DNA from 2 places in the Erysipelothrix larvae genome. Region 1 is predicted to be linked to the other one. Evidence: a T-box and tRNA genes for the amino acid it is inferred to sense, from the RefSeq annotation. Region 1 holds a T-box; the other holds one or more tRNA genes.
The links. The T-box of region 1 lies ahead of ileS (isoleucine--tRNA ligase). A T-box ahead of a tRNA ligase gene usually reads a tRNA of that ligase, here a tRNA-Ile.
Positions count from the first base shown of each region.

Region 2: it has a tRNA-Ile gene. The T-box ahead of ileS (isoleucine--tRNA ligase) is inferred to sense a tRNA for this amino acid. The anticodon was not compared.

Region 1 is NZ_CP013213.1:683,353-693,023, forward strand. Features, by position in the region: gene AOC36_RS03100 (HAD family hydrolase) at 57-755, shown strand; gene AOC36_RS03105 (zinc dependent phospholipase C family protein) at 845-1,819, shown strand; gene hpf (ribosome hibernation-promoting factor, HPF/YfiA family) at 1,837-2,373, shown strand; gene AOC36_RS03115 (cell division protein SepF) at 2,437-2,841, shown strand; gene AOC36_RS03120 (DivIVA domain-containing protein) at 2,846-3,322, shown strand; T-box leader at 3,288-3,502, shown strand; gene ileS (isoleucine--tRNA ligase) at 3,545-6,286, shown strand; gene AOC36_RS03130 (TrmH family RNA methyltransferase) at 6,273-6,986, shown strand; gene AOC36_RS03135 (polysaccharide deacetylase family protein) at 7,042-8,310, opposite strand; gene AOC36_RS03140 (phosphodiester glycosidase family protein) at 8,635-9,671, shown strand, end outside; gene AOC36_RS03145 (hypothetical protein) at 9,669-9,671, shown strand, end outside.
Region 2 is NZ_CP013213.1:812,064-821,734, forward strand. Features, by position in the region: gene AOC36_RS03690 (ISL3 family transposase) at 289-1,692, opposite strand; tRNA gene AOC36_RS03695 (tRNA-Ala) at 1,893-1,968, opposite strand; tRNA gene AOC36_RS03700 (tRNA-Ile) at 1,996-2,072, opposite strand; gene AOC36_RS12440 (Na/Pi cotransporter family protein) at 3,005-3,847, shown strand; gene AOC36_RS12445 (PhoU domain-containing protein) at 4,019-4,681, shown strand; gene AOC36_RS03710 (fibro-slime domain-containing protein) at 5,138-8,329, shown strand; gene AOC36_RS03715 (esterase/lipase family protein) at 9,001-9,671, shown strand, end outside.

The DNA of each region.
Region 1 (9,671 bases):
TCTTTATTTTTTGAGCCGGTTTGTGTATAATAGTTAGAATACAAGGAGGTGTGAACGTGATTAATACAGTATTATTTGATTTAGACGGAACATTATTAAAAATGAATAACGATGCTTTTGAACATGCATATCTTGGTTCGCTGGCAAAAACAGTATCCCATTTAATTGATCCCCAACATTTTATTAAGTCCTTGTGGCAAGCAACTCATAAAATGGTTGCGAATGATGGATCAAAAACAAATGAAGATGTATTCTATGATACCTTTAGAGGACTTGTTGGTGATGCATATGAACCCTTAATCCCAGTGATTGATGATTATTATCACAATGGATTTGAGGCAGCACGATCAACCATTGAGTCAAGTCAAGAAATGATTGACGCAGTTGAGATACTTAAAGACAAGGGCATTCGCTTGGTTATAGCAACCAATCCGATGTTTCCAAAGATTGCGGTTGAAAAGCGCGTCGAGTGGGCAAAATTGAATTGGGAAGATTTTGATCACATTACACATTTTGAGATTTGTCACTACTGCAAACCCAATCCGAAGTATTATGAAGAAATCAAACAGGTCTGTGATTTAGATCCAAGTTTTTCAATGATGGTTGGTAACGATGCCCAAGAGGATTTAGTTGCGAAGACATTAGGGTTTAAAACCTATCTTGTGGACGATGACTTGATTCATCGCGGTGGGGATATCGATACAGATTATCAAGGAAGCCGTAAAGACTTCTTAGAATTTGTGAAAGGCTTGTGATTTGTGTTCATTTTATGAAATCTTTAGTTTATGTAGTGAAAAATTTGTTATAAGTTGATACAATAAGGTTAATAAAGGAGGTGACCATCATGCCGAATGTTGTAACGCATGGATTGATGGCGCTTGATGTATATAATCAATTGCCACCTTCTACGATTAAAACAGCAATCAAGGCGCACCCAAAGGCGTATCTTTTAGGGAGCAACGGACCCGATATCTTGTTTTACTATAACGTTTTTCCATGGCAGGACCAAACGTTAAACAAGAAAGTTGCAGATTATGGCAACCATGTTCATTCATATAAAGTTGATGCTTTCTACAACGAAGCTGTTAGTTTTATTAATCGCTTGCCTGATGGGAAACGAAAAACGATTCTTACAGCTTATCTTGCAGGTCATTTAATGCACTGGTCATTAGATTCAACGGCACATCCGTTTGTATTCTATCGATCAGGTGAAATCGCAGGCGATACGAGATTTTGGCACTATCGTTATGAATCAATGCTTGATTCACTGATGGTGCTTTATGTGAAACGTCGTAAAATGACCAGCTTGCATGCGACTCGGTTTGTTGATGTTTCGGATGATGAACGTCGAATCATTGCATCATTCTATTCTGTAATGCTTGAGCGTGTTTTTGATATACGCGAGGATTCAGAAGTGATTGATTCCGCAATAGAGTCAATGAAGAAAATTTTGGTATACTTATATGATCCACGGAACATTAAGTTACCTTTAATAAAGGAATATGAAAAAAGATTTGGAGAACCCTGGGCTTTTTCAAGCCACCTCGTGAGTTCAGATATTGACGCGAAGTATGATGTCTTGAATTTGAAACACGAAACATGGTGTAATCCAACCAATGCTGAAGACATTTCAACACAGAGTTTTGTAGACCTCTACAACGAATCCATTGATTTAGGAATTGATGGTCTTTCAGTATTGCAGGAACTCTTTGATGGATCACGTCACACGATTGATTCATTCACCCAAGGAAAGTGTTACGATACTGGGCGTTTAGAAGGTGTTCCAATGAAGTTTTATGATAGTATTTATGATAAGTAGAAGGCGAGGAACCAATTATGCTAGTTTATATTCATGGTAAAAATGTAGATATCACAGATGCAATGCATCAACGCGTGGAAGATAAGTTGAAATTCATGGAGAAATATTTCGATCTTGATGATTCATATCGTGCAAACGTTGTTGTAAGTGTATATCCTGATGGCCAAAAAGTTGAGGTTACAATTACTACAAAAATTGGTTTATTACGAGCAGAAGTGAAACATGATGATTTCTATGCTGCACTTGATTTATCTGTAGACAAACTGGAAGATCAAATTCGCAGACACAAAACTAAATTATCACGTAAAAACAAAGAAAGTTTAGCGCAATCATTCTTGAATTTGATTGAAGAGTCTGAGAATGAAGACGAACCTAAATTAGTACGTACGAAGACAATCGTTGCGGAATCCATGGAATTGAATGACGCAATCTTAAATATGGAACTCTTAGGACACTCATTCTTCATATATACCGATGAAGAAACCGAAGACATCGCAGTTGTTTACAAACGTAAAGACGGCGATTATGGATTATTAGAAGTTGAACGTGAATAAAAAATAGGAATTTAACTTATTCATGAATCGTGGTATAATAGTGGAAACGTTCGGAGGGCGATTATGAGTATCAAATCGAAACTAAAAAATATCTTAACACCAATTGAAGATGACGAATATATTGAATTAAGCACTGAAGAAGCAGAAAGCTTGAGTGATTACGAGAAACCACGTGCAAATGATGGATTTAAATTACCATCCAATGCACAAATGGTTTTATTCGAACCACGTTCTTTTGAAGAAGCAGAAGAAGTTGCGAAATACCTTAAAGGAAATAGAGCAGCTGTTGTGAATCTTCACCGTTTGCAAAGAGATTTTGCACAAAGAACCATCGATTTTCTGACTGGCGTTGTCTTTGCTTTAGATGGATCAATCCAAAAAATTGGTCACAATGTAATTTTGTGTACACCAAAATCAATCGGTGTTGAAGGCGAAATTAGCATGAGCATGGACGATTTCGATAACTAAATCTATGAAGGACCGCTTTAGAATCATGCGAAGTGGGTACGATCGCTTTGAAGTTGATCAGTATCTTTCTTCACTTGAAGGTCAATTAGAGGAGCTTAAGTTACGTTCAGAAGCTTATTTATCTCAAAGCCATGCGACCCAAAAACAATTGGAGTTGCAAAAGGTTCGTTATCAGCAATTGGTCAAAGAAATCGCAGCGCGTGAGCGTGCATTAGACCAACTCTCTCGAGATGCTTTGAAAGAAGCCAACAAGATTGTTGGGACTGCAAATCAAAACGCAGATCTCATTGTACGAGAAGCATTATCCGCTGCACGACAAATTTTGGTTGAAATTTCGCGAATTTCCAGTGAATCCCACTTGTTACGCGAAGAATTGGGTGTTAAACTTAAGAAGTTAGAAACAGTGGTCGAAGGGTTAGAACTCCCTGAAGCCCCAAATGTTAAATTATTTAGCGATGATCACGACAGGTCTTCACAATAACAGTTAATTTAGAGACTTCGCGGTTGGTGAAAGCGAAGAACTGCTTGTGTGAGATATCCCGTGTGAGCTATTTATCTGAAACCACAAAGTAAGATAAATCGGATGCCTACCGTTATCAGGCTTAAGTGCATTACAAGATGTAATGAATTAAGGTGGTACCGCGTTATAAACGTCCTTGTTTTAAGGGCGTTTTTTTATTGAAGGAGGAAATTTTTGATGAGTGTGAACTATAAAGACACATTGTTATTACCAAAGACAGATTTTGAGATGCGTGGGAATCTCAACAAAAAAGAACCCGGGCTACAACAGGCATGGGATGAGATGAAGCTTTACAATCGAATGCTAGAACAACGAGAGGGAGCACCGTTATTTACACTTCACGATGGGCCTCCTTTTGCCAATGGGAACATCCATATTGGACACGCACTCAACAAGTCATTGAAAGACTTTATCATCCGTTCACACTTTATGGCAGGGTATAAGACGCCATTTAGACCAGGATGGGATACGCATGGACTCCCAATTGAGGTTGCAATTCAAAAAACTGGTGTTAATCGTAAGGAAATGTCCATTGCTGATTTCCGTAAGTTATGTGAGGCTTTTGCACTGGGACAAATTAAAATTCAAATCGCAGACTTCAAACAATTAGGAACTGTTGCAGATTATGACAATCCATACATTACCTTAAACAAAGATTTTGAAGCAAAACAAATTAAAGTCTTTGCGAAGATGGCCCTTAAAGGCATGATTTATAAAGGACTTCGCCCGGTATATTGGTCACCATCGAGTGAATCTGCTCTAGCAGAAGCTGAAATCGAGTACCGTGATCGCAAAGATCCACAGATCTATGTTTCTTTTAAGGTTGTCGATGGAAAAGGACTCTTAACATCCGACGATGCATTGATCATCTGGACCACAACACCATGGACCATTCCTGCAAACCTTGCAATTTCAGTGAATGAAACCTTTGACTATGCCCTAATTAAAACGGATAAAGGTCAATTTGTCGTCCTTGAGAAGATGGTTGAACAACTCCAAAAAGAATTGAACTTTGAGTATGCAGAAGTACTCAAAACTTTCAAAGGGAAAGAACTTGAAGGTGTCACAACACAACACCCACTTTATGATCGGTTATCACCGGTTCTTTTAGGGGATCACGTAACGGATGATGCAGGGACTGGGTGTGTCCATACTGCTCCAGACCATGGTGTTGAAGACTTTGAAGTTGGGAAAAAATATGGCATTCACCCAATTGACCCGATTGATAATCAAGGGGTATTACGTGAAAATACCGGTCCATTTGCAGGGCTGTATTTTGAAGATGCCAACAAGGCTGTCACAAAAGCGCTTGATGAATGTGGTGCACTCTTAAAATTATCCTTTATTACGCACTCCTACGCACATGACTGGCGTACAAAAAAACCTGTAATGTATCGTGCGACTACCCAATGGTTTGCATCCATTGACATGGTACGTGATGACGTACTTCGCATGATTGATGAAGAAGTAGAATGGAACCCAACTTGGGGTCGTAAACGGATGTACAACATGATCAAAGATCGTGGTGACTGGACGATTTCACGACAACGTGCATGGGGTGTCCCACTGCCAATTTTATATGCAGAAGACGATACACCCATCATGGAAGAAAAAGTATTTGATCACATTGTTGAATTGTTTAATGAACACGGAAGCAATGTTTGGTTTGAACGCGATGCAATAGATCTACTTCCTGAAGGCTATACCCATCCAGGTTCACCAAATGGTACCTTCCGTAAAGAAAAAGATATTATGGACGTATGGTTTGACTCAGGTTCATCGCATACATCAGCCTTAAATCACGATGAAGTGCCACTTCCTGTAGACCTTTATTTTGAAGGTTCAGATCAATACCGAGGTTGGTTTAATTCATCCTTGATTATTTCAGCGGCAGTCTATGGTCACGCACCGTATAAAAATGTTGTATCACATGGATTTGTCATGAAAGATGATGGGCAAAAAATGAGTAAATCTTCTGGGGATGCGCTTAAACCAGCGAAAATCATTGGTGACTTAGGCGCAGATATTCTCCGTTTATGGGTTGCAAGTGTTGATTACCAAAACGATGCCCCAATCTCCCAAAATGTCTTAAAACAAGTCAGTGAATTATATCGTAAAATCCGAAATACCTTTAGATTCATGCACGGTAACCTCACAGACTTCAATCCAGATACCGATATGGTAGCATTTGAAGACTTAAGTGTTTTAAATCGCTATGTACTCAGTGAAGTGCATAAAGTGAATGAACTCAGCCAAGAAGCATATATGAACTATGACTTCCAAAAAGTCACGACACTAGTTGGTAACGCATTAACAAACCTAATGTCAGCATACTATCTTGACTATACCAAAGATATTTTATACATTGAAGGTCAAAATTCACGTCAACGCCGTGAAATTCAATCCGTCTTGTATGAATCACTGATGGTGTATTCACGCCTTATGGCTCCAATCTTAGTGCATACAACAGAAGAACTGAACAAGATTTTTAGACCTCAAGATGAAAGCATTCACTTGACTGAGTTTGTGAAGGTTCGTGAAGATGTTTTAAGCGTTCAAGAACTTGAAGACTTTAAACGTTTATTTGAACTGCGAGAAGCGGTATTTAAAGCACTTGAAGAAAAACGCGCGGATAAAGTTATCGGTAAGTCCCTTGAAGGCTTGGTAAAACTCCATTTAAGTGAGAAAGACCAAGCATTGGTTGAACAGATCCTTGGAAATAATGCAGCACAATGGTTTATCGTTTCACGTTTAGAATTTGTTGATGAAACACTCCCTGAAGTCTTTGGCTTTGAAGTAGACGTTGTGAAAGCAGAAGGATCAGTATGTCCACGTTGTTGGAATATTGTGACGGATGCACATGAAGAGACAGGATTATGTGGACGGTGTCATCATGTAGTTGGTGAACTTCATGAAAATCATTGATTCTCCAAAAAATGAATGGATTAAACACTTAGCACAGCTCAATCAAAAAAAGCACCGTGATGCATCTGATTTCATCCTTGTAGAAGGCGCACATCTGATTGAAGAGGCACGCAATGCCAAAATATTAGAGCAGGTGTTAAGCACACACGAACCCTGTGATGTGTTAATTAGCGATCGCGTGAGTGAGAAACTCTCACTTACTCATTCTGGGTCAACTCAATTTGGAATTGTTCGAAAACCCTCGAATGATCTGTCAAAAGATGCAACGCGCATCATGATTTTAGATGGTGTTCAAGATCCAGGCAATGTCGGAACCATCATTCGTTCCGCTTATAGTTTTGGGTTTGATGGGTGTTTGTTAACACCAGATTGTGCCGATGAGTTGAATGATAAAACCATTCGATCCAGTCAAGGCGCGGTGTTTCATCTTCCCATACATCGCCTCACATCCAAAGAAATCTTTGAGTATCTGTCTTCACATCAAATGACCCTTGCAGTTACAGATGTTGTAAAAGCACAGCCTTTATCTGCTGTTAAAGACGTTGATAAAATTGCTGTGGTCATTGGTTCTGAAGGGAAGGGTGTATCGGAACCCTTCAAGCAAAATGCGCATTGTGCCATTAAGATTGAGACCTCTCGGTTTGAATCCTTGAATGCCGCAGTTGCTGCAGGTATTATTGCCTACACACTTCGAAAATAACAACATTAAAACGGGGTTTCCTTGACTTAAGGAGACCCCGTTTTCTTCATTGTTATCAGTCGTTATCCGTACAGAAATCCATAAACATCTCGATTGGATAGTTTCCAAAGATGGTAGTCCGGCGAATCAACATTTTATCCGTGTTTTTGTCACTGTACCCATTGGAGGTATATTGTCCAATAAATGCTAGGTGGAATCCTGCATCCTTTAGCGCAGCCTTTGCACGATCATTAAAATCGAAGAATGGATACGCATAGTAATTAGATCCTTGAAGTTTCTCTTGGCTCAATTTCAAATCCGCAATCATTGAATCATAGGGTTCACATAACATCTGACCCCCTTGGGAGTAAGTCGTATTTTTAGGACATTTATAATTATTGTGCATGTCATCAGAATGGGATTCGAATCGTGCATATTTTGAATCCATATACTCACTTACATCAACCTTACTTGTGATTATAAAGAAGGTTGCATTCATCCCATACTTCTCAACAAGGGGTACTGAGTTTTCCAAGTAAATGCCATCATCCAAAGTGAGGGCGACTGTTTTTCTTGGAATCTGGATTTTGCTATCCAAAAACAGTTCCAACTCTTCCATGGTCAGCGTTAAGAAATCTTCATCTCTCAGATATTGTAGGTGCGATTCGAACTGTTCTATGGGATGACAAATTTCTACAGAAGCACAGGTTTGTGTTTCAGGGTCATAAACCGTGTGATAGGTGAATGTTCGAATGGTTTTTCGCGTCTCAATGGTTGTATTATCAGAAGGATACACAGACTCAACTTCTTTCACGTAAAATAATGTATCATCATAAGCAACACCATACTTCCCATCTTCTTTTATGATGATTGGAAGATCAAAAGAGGTATCGAGTGTTAAAACAAGTTCATCATCTTCATTGTAAAATTGTGTGGGTGTCGGTGTCTTCACATTCTCATTAAACATCACATATCGTGTATAACGCTGATCCTTTTCAAATTTTTTTGAAACACCATCAACATCATAGATGTTGATATATGCATCAAAATTCTTCACTTTAAAATATTGCGTGTCAACGTCGATGGGTTCATTTACAAGTTCAAGTGGGTATCCTTCTTGAATGGTTCCACATTTTTGATAGGCACCATTCTCAAATGTATAAAGAAATGTTTCTTTATTCGTGATGACATTGTAACTGAATCGACTGATTATTTCTTGAAGTGTTTTTTCTTGTTCAGCCCGTTCTTGGTCCTCTTTTGCTTTTGAACTTAATGAATTCACAACAAAAACTCCTGCAACACACAGAATCACAACACACATTCCAATCGCAATTTTTTTCTTCATAAGCCCGCCCCTTTTGATTAAATCATAACGTAAAGCGTCATAATTATCAATCATCTAAAATGATAAAGAAAGATCTCCTAACAAATATAAATTTTACAAAGGGTGATAAGAACGCTTGGAGGATGAGTCATTTGCTTAACACATATTAATGTTTATATTTTATTGAAACTACGCTTAAATTTCATGCTTAATTATTGATATAGAAGATAAATTGATACAAGAAAATAAAATAACATTATAAATCGATAATATTACATATAATATATTGAGTGGATTCTTAATCTATGCTAGACTTGATATATACATTTCTAGCGGGGGAGACCGATGAAAAAACTCATAAAATCACTATTAAAGGTGTGTGTGGCACTGGGAGTGACATTATTAATTGTTGCTTTTACGTTGGTAATATCGATTAGACTCTTGTTTTCTGACATATCCATCAATGCCAAAAATATGTTTGTGACCACAATGCTTGAAACCGGAAATTTCAAATTTGTTCCCGGGCTTTTTTTGTCGGATGCACAAATTCAAGAGATTGTGGATCGAAACTCCATGAAAGATATGGATACAGATGAAGATTTGTCCTTAATTGATGTGGATAAAGAAAACATCAATGATATTGAATTGGTTCAAATTGAAGGAAGATCCTTCATGGCAAAAATGTTAATCATCAAAGACCCATCACGGGTTACATTGGCCACAACTTATCCTTGGTCTGAATTTGGAAAAGAACTCCATGAGCTTGTGGAAAAAGAAAATTCACTCGCTGCTGTCAATGGCGGTTTGTATCAATCAGCGCATAATAAAGGGGGCTTTCCCTTAGGTGTTGTGGTGTCAAAAGGGGAAATCCAGTTTAACCAACCCACAATGAATGGGTTGTATCTAATTGGAATGGATACAAAAAACCTTTTACGGGTTATCAGTTTAGAGGGCATGAATGCAAGTGATGTTAAAAAGCTTGTAGAGACCGAAGGGATTCGTGATGCGGTGACCTTTCAAGAAGAAAATACTGATGCGAATAATCACTTTGTTAAACTTGTGGTCAATGGCGAAGCCAGAGCACTTGAAGGTAAAGGGAGTGGTGCAAACCCACGGACTGCGATTGGTCAGAGAAAAGATGGTTCAATTTTACTTCTTGTGACCGATGGTCGTGGTTCAGGTGGACACTTAGGCGCAACCGCCTCAGATCTCATTGAAATTATGATGGAATATGGTGCTGTGAATGCCGCAAACTTAGATGGTGGCAGTTCATCTTCTATGTTTTTAAATGGACACTATGAAATGACCAGTGTAACACTTTACTATAGTAACTCTTCTTGGAGACTACCTAACGCGTTTGTAGTAGAAAAGAGGGGTGAATG
Region 2 (9,671 bases), 130 kb from region 1:
GCGATCCTCCTACAAATACACAAGTGAGTCAATCACTCAAATGTCCTTTGAAAACATTATGTTCGATGCCGAAATAAAGCTTAATTCATTCACTGAACGTTTAGCTTATTTAACGAGGTCCCATCAGTTAATTTTATAATACACTAAAACAAGGAGATTGTTGATAGTTTTATACCATTTTTTCATTCAATTCCGTCAATTTATGATATTTACCACGAAAAGAAAGGAATGATGATTGATATCTTAAATTGAATCAATCTAATAAAGGAATACTGGGATAAATCTGGTTCAATCACAAATCTTGTGGGATGGCACATTCCTAACATAGGTTTTCCTACTTGCATCAATTAACTTTAAGAAGAAGTATTCATCATCAGGGTAACCATAACCTTGTCTTCGTAGAGTCTTGATTTTATTATTGATACCTTCTATTTTACCCGCAGAAATCTTAATAGTTGCATGAGCGATGATTCCTTCAAAGTGATTGTCTAAGAGTCGTCCAAACCATTGAAAGTGTTTGTTTTTTGTAGCTTGACAGATTTCGACAATTGAACTGATTTCATCTGCCATTTTACTCTCATCATTAAGGGTGTATGCGTAGCGCAATTTCTCTTTTACCACATCCAGTGTGAAGATTAATGCATTCTCTTTCAATAGTTCATCGTAACGTACTTCATGACCTTCTTTACGCGTAATGTTGGGTATATTAAATAAAGAACTGCCTTCCTTGATAATCTTTCCATTTCTGGCTTCATTGTCTTTTCTAATGAGCGTTTCTCGTGATGACATTAAGATGTATCTTGTCTTCTTAAGTGCCGCAGCAGCCTCTATATTCCCTTCATTCTTCAAACGATTTTGCTCATCCTTGCGAACCTCGTTGATGACCTTATCATTAAAGTTTTTGATGATATGAAAATGATCAAATACAACTTGGATGTGTTCGCATTTTTCTTCAAACGCTTCTTGGTAATTTGAGTTCATATCGCATGCAACAGCTTCAACGTGATCCATCCACTTTAGGCCAACATGCTCTATAAAATCATAGACGACTTGCTTCTTCTTTCCGTGTGCAATCCATAAAATGTGACCCGTTTCCATATCGATAATATGGGTTGCATACTTATGTCCATCATGGAGTTTAAACTCATCAATGCCTAGGTATCGTGTGTAGTCCTCTGGTTTCTTTAGTACCTCGCCATCAATTGTATAGAGTTCTTTCAAGCGTTTGAGGTCGATGGCTTTAACAGTGTTTTTCCCTAATCCTGTAATCTCAGCGACTTGCTTGAGGGTATATGTTCCAATACTGAGTAGGTCTCTTGTATAGTTTTCAAGTTCAATAGTAATAAAGTGGTTTTCAGCCTTAAACGGTACACTCTGCATCTTTGAATTCCTACAAGAAACACAATAGAATTGGGGTCTATCAAAACGAACATGCATCAGTGTTGCACCAATACTTAAATGCCTTAGTGTGCACGGTTTACGATTGTTTATATGCATCACCTTACCACAACCGCTGCATACTTTATCTGTTTCTTGAACTTCTAAAATACCATGCATGCAATAAGCATCTCTTTGGGATCTTGTTGTTTCGATTGTGGTGTTGGTGTTATGAAATCCACGGAGTGTATTAGGGATTAAGAAATGATTTAAACATAGTTCTTGTGATTGGGTTAGTGTCTGTGTATAATTCATGTATGGACCTTCCTGTTTGTTTATTCTGCAAAATAAATTCTACAGTAAGGTCTTTTTTCATTCAAGTTGTTATTATTTTACAAATGTCATTCACAGGCAATCCCACATAAAAAGTGATTGACCCATAAATCTTCTCAAAAATCTTCTCACTAGACAAAAAAGCATGAAAAAACCCACTAAACAGTGGGCTGATTGAAGTATGGTGGAGCTTATCGGGATCGAACCGATGACCTCCTGCGTGCAAGGCAGGCGCTCTCCCAGCTGAGCTAAAACCCCATATTCAATTTTTGCAGTAAGCTTTAATGGTGGGCCTGAATGGATTCGAACCAGCGACCTCACCCTTATCAGGGGTGCGCTCTAACCAACTGAGCTACAGGCCCATCTTTGCTGACTGCCTATTAAATATACCATCATGCAATCTTTATGTCAACAACAAAATAGAAAAAAATTTAAAAAATAAAACGAAGACTGATTGAGATAAAATTAGCGTGTATTTTAGGTTGATGAGTGATGGAAACTATCACGCAATTTATCACTATAAACACAGTTTTTGACGTGGAGTAGCATTGTGTTGGATGAAGAAATATTCAATGACACCAAGACGGTTGATTTTCCTTTCTTGTGATATAATTGCAACAATGAGAGAAAAAAAGTGCAGTGGTTTTATTGAATAAATTTAGTGTGAAGTAAGTGTGTTGAAATAAATCAATGATTAAATCATGAATTGATGAGTTCGTCGACGCCATTATAAAAGAATGGTGTTATGATGTATGTACATCATATAACAAATACACAGGTTTCTTATGAACTCTTTGAGCATCCTAAGCCTTTTATTTATGGGGTTATGAATAGCTGTGTTGTTGTAAATGATTTAAAGAATATCAAACTATACATGGATCAACTATTTACGAGGTAGGATTGATTCATTTTATATATCATAGCGTCATCAAGATAAAAGTTGATGCTGTTTCTTAATGTTTTGAGCAGAATAGTTAAGGAATATGGATTGTATGTAAACTGAGTCGTTTATCCAGGGTGTTTGATATCAGCAATTGATTTAGGATGTCATGATGATCTGATTGCTAAAAGCAAAGTGATTCACATCTTTTTATTGCATCAATTTTGTGCGATTTTTTTTGAAGGCTATTACGTTATTACTATCCTAAAAAGCACATGTTATCCTTATTCTTGGACTGAATAAGGAATAAATGTGAATATTATGATAGTAATTGGTTAGTTTTGTGTTAAAAAATCCGCAATATTATGTTATTCTTTATTATATTGCGTTTAGCACGCGATTGGAGGATTATAAATGTTAGGTTTAACTGCCGTTGCAGAACTTCAACCAATTCAATTGAACATTATCCTAGGAGGGTTTGCGCTCTTCTTGGTTGGGATTCACTATTTAGGTGAAGGGCTTACTGAATTAGCTGGGTCTCGTATATCAGATTATATTGAGAAATATACAAGTAATCTCATGATGGCAATACTCATGGGGACAGTTATTACTGCAATCATGAACTCAAGTACTGCTGTTACCGTAATTTCCATCAGTTTGGTTCGCGCAGGAATGATGACGCTTAAACAAGCGATTGGTATTTCCGTCGGAGCAAACATTGGGACAACAATGACTACGTTCTTCATGAGTATGAACATTGAAGATTATGGTTATTACTTTGTATTTATTGGTGTACTCTTAATTGTATTTACAAAACGAAAAGTATGGTCAAATGCAGGGTATATATTCTTTGGCTTTGGATTGCTCTTTGTCGGACTCGACATTATGAGTGAGAAGCTGTTAGTCATTCAATATTACCCATGGTTCCAAGACTTCATGTTCTCATTAAAAGATAACTCTTGGCTTGCATTGGGAGGAAGTACCCTTGCAACTGTCATAATCAATTCATCGTCTGCAATCATCGGGATCACACAAACGCTTTTCTCAACGGGTCAAATGGAAATGGTCGTTGTATCTGCTTTTGTATTTGGATCAAATGTTGGTACGACACTGACTGCAGTTGTTGCATCGATGGGTGGTTCAGTTTCGACACGACGTGCAGGATGGTTCCATGCTTTGTATAACGTCATTGGTGCCTTACTTGGAATGCTTGTGATTGTTCCATATTCAGCATTTGTGACATGGGCAAATACCTAACTGAATGGATCACCACAATTTTCAGTAGCACTCAATCACTTTATTTTTAATATTGCATCTACAATATTAGTTATTCCATTTGTTCCAGCATTTGAACGACTTCTCGAAATTATTATTCCTGGAGATGATGGAATCCGTAGCCGTGAAAAAATTGAACCTCTTGATGAATCATTGATTACAGTATTCCCTGAAGGTGCAATGCAACTTGCGAAGAAAACAACCTTAAAGATGGCAGATATCGTAACTGAATCCATTCAAACATCACAAAGCTACCTTCATTCTCGAGACAGCGAAGATTATGATGTTGTGATGCAACTTGAAGAAATGGTAAATAAATTGGATACGGAAATCACATCATACTTATTAAAGATTATGAAGCAAAGTGGCAATTCAGCTGATGTTGCGGAAACCTATACAAAAACACTTGAAATCGTTAAGAACTATGAGCGGATGAGTGACTTATCAACAAACTTAGTTGAGCTTTATAACATGACTGTTGAAGGAAGAGAAACCTTCTCAGAAGAAGCGATGGAAGATATTGACACAATGTATAAACTCCTGCTTGATATGCTTCATCGTTCAATGAAGATTTACCAAAATGAAGATTCTGCAGGGTATGAACTCTTGCTTCAAGATGAAGAATACATGGACCTTATTGAAGATAAGTATCGTGAAAAACACTTCAGAAGACTTGCAGATGGAATCTGTGATACGAAGTTTGCATCTTCAGTATTTGTTGATGTACTAAGTACACTTGAACGTATTGCAGACCATGGTGTTAACGTTGCAAGAAATGTTAACTCAGCAGTCAAAATGCATTCATCTGGGCATTAATCATCAATGACAAAAAAACACTTTCGAGTGTTTTTTTTTTTGATGTCTAATCGGCCAATACGATGTATTGTATCCATAATTTACCCAATGAATTATGAAGTGTCTAGAATTAATCTACTGAATGTTTTCTTTCTATCAGTCTAAAATACTCAATTTGTGTAAACATCTCATATAAAATATTTATAATCATTGATCGAACTTTTAATACACTTATTCGATGGTAGAATTATAAATAGATTTAATAATGCTTCAGAGTGTAATACTTGAAACTGCATAAAGAAATTGATTTGAGATCATATAATGATTTATTCCAGTTTCTTTGACAAAAGCATAAACTGTCATATTCTTTTTGAATTAAATAGTTGTTGATGTTATTAATTTACATAAAGAAGCCATAAATCAATTTTAGGATGAATCATGTAGACGATGTGGGCTACTAGAGAAGTGAGGGAAAAAATGGAGTTAAAGAAAAGATTAGTGAAACATTTTAGGACACGTTTTATCGTTGTTCCTTTATCGTTAGCACTCGCATTATCGGGATTTGGAATTAGTACTATAAGTGCTACGGGGAAAAATGTATCATCCAATGGCATCAGCCATTATGATGGTGTACCTGCATCTTTCTATAAAGATGATAAGGATATTGCAGACTCTTTAGATATAGATATCTCAATATGGGATCACCGACAAGATGCTGTTCATTTTCAAGCAGGTACTTTAAACAATGGATTTGAACAAGGACTTCTTCAAAAGACATTGGGCAGTGATGGCTTCCCAGTAGCAAGTGGAAAAACACCAACTTATCCTGCAAATGATTTTACGTCTTCAAGTTCAAGAGACTTTGCAAGTTGGTGGACGGGTGATTCTAGAGTGAATGATGACTTTAGTAATCATAATGGATGGGAACAACAAAGTTTACCAAATGCTTTTGGTAACGGAACTCCTGAAAACTTCTACCATTATAAAGACATGCAAGATTTCTATGATTCAGTAATCTGGATGAGCGATTGGTCATCCTATTGGGATATTACGTGGATGAAGACAGGTAACTATGTAGGTTGGTATAATTTTAAAGATGGTTTCTATGCACCGATGAACCAAGATGAAAATGGAGGAACGGATATCAATGGGTTCCCACTTGAGTATTTCGCTTATAATGTCTCAGTGTATAAATACTTAGCAGATCCAACGAAATACACCTCTCAAGATGAGGGATTTGTTACTACGATGACAAATCTCAAATACCCACGTTGGTATTTTGAAGTGGATAATATGAACGATACCCGAAGTGATGATCGAAGTGCAGTAGGTGTGGGTTTTGGTCAGTATTTCCTTTATAACGTAAAACATAGAAGTGAGCAACCTCTTGATGATGTAAACGGTGGGTTAGGTGCACCGGGTGCCTTTGACCAAGCATTTCCAGGAAATTATGTTGAATCAGGTAACCCTGGAGAATCTGGATTTGATAGTGGAACGTTCCCAAACTATAATACAGAAACGTATTCGTTCTACAGTGCTAAGAAGCAAACAGCGGATGAGAGTCTTGTTTTAGACCCTGTTAAGGGACATTTGACACTGAAATATGATGAACACACAAAATCTTATGTTTATGACAGCGACTTAAATGATTATAATGGTACATCTGGATTTTACCCACTTAATGTAGGTGTTGATGGTGTAACGCTATATGATGATACTTATCGTGCTATCGCAGGATCATTTAGCCATAATGATATGACTTTAGGTGTTAAAACAACAGACGGTGTATCAGAATTCCCATGGGCTGATGAACTGTGGAGCAATGAGCTGGCTACTGATGACTTGGGAGATACACTAAACTTCCACTTTTCAGTAAAAGGATCTTCAGAATTCACTTACTATGGAGAGGGTGAATCATTTACATTTTCGGGTGATGACGACTTCTGGTTATATATTAATCAACAGCTTGTGATTGACTTAGGCGGCACACATGGTGAATTATCATGCACTGCAACATTCTTACCAGATGGAATGGTTCATATATCAGCAGTAACGGATACTGAAGGCAATGAGTTAGCTCCTGAGCAAACACTGTCACTGGGCCTTGTAAAAGGACGTACTTATTCTCTAGACTTCTTCTATGCTGAAAGACATACACATGAGTCTAATTTAATGCTGTCGACAAACCTGACACATGATAAGTTCTCAGTTAATAAAACAGCAACGCTCAATAATGAAGGAACTGAAGTGTCTTACTTAGTAGAAGTAACAAATGAAATGGAAGATGTTTTACTTACGATTGTGAAAGTTGCAGATTGGATGAATCGGGGTAATTCATTTAATAAAGACGGAGAATTTGTTAAGTTCAACACAGAAGGAGCCCCAACGATTGAAATCTCTAGGGATAAAAAAACCTGGCTTCCATTAGATTTAGGAACCCCTTCATCAGATGAAGCAGGTTTTAAGGTATTATCCCATTTCTCTGAACATAACACTCAAGAAGGAATTGATCTTGAAGCTGGAGCAAAAGTTTATTTCAGATATACATATACTTTGACAGAAGAAGATTATGAACACAAAGAAATCTACAATGTATTCTCTGTTACCACAAAGAATCCAAAAGATGATGATGCTGTAGTTGATGTCGGTAAGGGTGGCGTTGATTTGGATACTTCTAGACCATCGATTATTAAGGTGTTTAATGTAGATGATGGTGTAGCCATTCCAAACGCGACATTTAAATTTAACACAACCCCAATTTCTAAAGATGGTATTGATTATGATGGAACCAATATGCCGGATATATCCGATGCGTCTACAACCTATGATAGCCAATCACAGGATCTATTAAGGCGACGCATCATGATTAAACTTCCTGATTTTAGTCAAGAAGGAACCTATATTTATCGTGTTTCGGAAGTGTTGGATACGTATGAATTGGATGATGACGAAAGGTTAACCTATGCGACCAATGTTTATTACCTCACGATGATAGTGGTTGATGATGGAAATAATCAATATGGTTTGAAAGGCTTTGAGTATTCAAACGATTTAGATGGTTTAGATAAAGTAGAAACTATGGTATTTATGAATAGCTATACTAAAATTCCTGATGTTGTTAATGAAACATCTTCCTTAATTATCAGTAAAACGATAGAAGGCAGTGAAGAAATTTCCAATCAAAAATTTGATTTTAATATCTTAATTAATGCCCCAACTGAAACAACCTTAACAACATTCACCTACGTGATTGTTGATGCAAATGGAAATGTTGGAGCAAAACAAACAGGGTTATATAATGCAAACTTTACGATTTCCTTAGCACATGGTGAACATGCTAAATTCGATGATTTGTTGCTTAACGCGACGTATAAGATTCAGGAGAAAGATCATGCTAACTATAATGTATCTTATACAATCACAAACGGTGATGTAGTTGGAACATCACAAGAAGGAACTGATACAGATGTACAATTACTACATGAAGAGGGTACGCGTGTTGACTTTGTAAACAAAGTTATTGAAGTGAAGAAGCCAAGTGTCGAAGCTGACTTGCCAAGTACTGGTGTTCATGCTATTCACCAGACTGTTTACACACTCATGTTAGTTGGTGGATTTAGTATGTTGCTTTTTACTGAGTCAGAAAACAAACGAAACAAAAGAACCTAAATAAGCTACAAACCTGCCCTATCTTTGTACATCAGAAAAAAACAACACCGAGTAGCTTGTATAAAACCTATATGATGTATGTTGTGCGGCTAAATAAAAAAAACACTTTGTCAAACCTATGGTATTTACTTCGTACCGAGTCTTTGATGAAGTGTCTCTTTTTTGATCGACATTATCTATCAAAGCAATCTTGTAAGGGTCTTGGATAAATAAATCGAATTAGATTTCTTGTATTAAGATATGTACGTTTTGATGCAATAAATGTATGCTCATTACTTTCGAATGCTTTTGGTGCAACAATAACTCTGGCAAGAATCTAAGATAAAGATTTGACTCAACACAAGGGAACACCATGAATGAAATTCAAATAGAGAATCCTAAATAAAGATAAGACTTTGCTGGTGAAACCATAGATAATCAGTTGATGAGAAATCGCTTGTACAAAGATTATACGATTACGATGGACATTGAATGCATAAAGCTCACCACCATTCCCTTCTCAGTCATGGATATAACTGCACAAACAGGTCACAGTTATTTCCAATCCTTCATCAGGATCAAAAATTTAAGGTGGTATAATCATACTATAACCGTTTTTATAAAAGGGTGAAGATGTATGTATGGTGAAGCAAGAATTAAGTGAATCAATCAGAAAAAGGGGGAAAGCATGAATGAATAAACAGGTGAATCAATTACGAATCAAAGGGTGGATTGTGGGGGTTCTTTATGCACTGTGTGTAATATGTCCTTGGATCATTCAATCCGGTGTGTCTTTTCTGTTTAAAGTCTTCTCAGCAATCTTCCTAATAGTTTTTAACCTTACAGCTTCAAAGGCTGCTCTGAACCGTTTAAAACACATTCAGTTATCAAAGGGTTATTATCTACTGCGTGCGTTCTCGTCGTTTCTTGTCGTTTATATAGGGGTAGTATGGCTTAATGTCACCCATCTTCTTAGTATGAATAGGTGGTCTATCGCAGCTTTTATAATCTGGTCACTTGGATGGGGTGCGGTTCTTTTTTGGAATGGCATGATTCGTATATTCACGACTTCAGTACAATTAGGGATTCGATCACGAACTGTTGGAACGATCCTAGGTATGATACCCATTCTGAATCTTATTATGATGTTTTGGTGGTTACATCTTGTACATGATGAATTAATATTTGAAGGGGATATTGAAAGGGAATATGAGGTGTGTTCTCGCAATGAATGTGAAACACAGTACCCAATTTTACTGGTTCATGGCGTATTCTTCAGGGACACAAAACTCATGAATTATTGGGGACGAATCCCACACCACTTAATTCAAAAAGGGGCACGTATCTATTATGGAAATCAAGA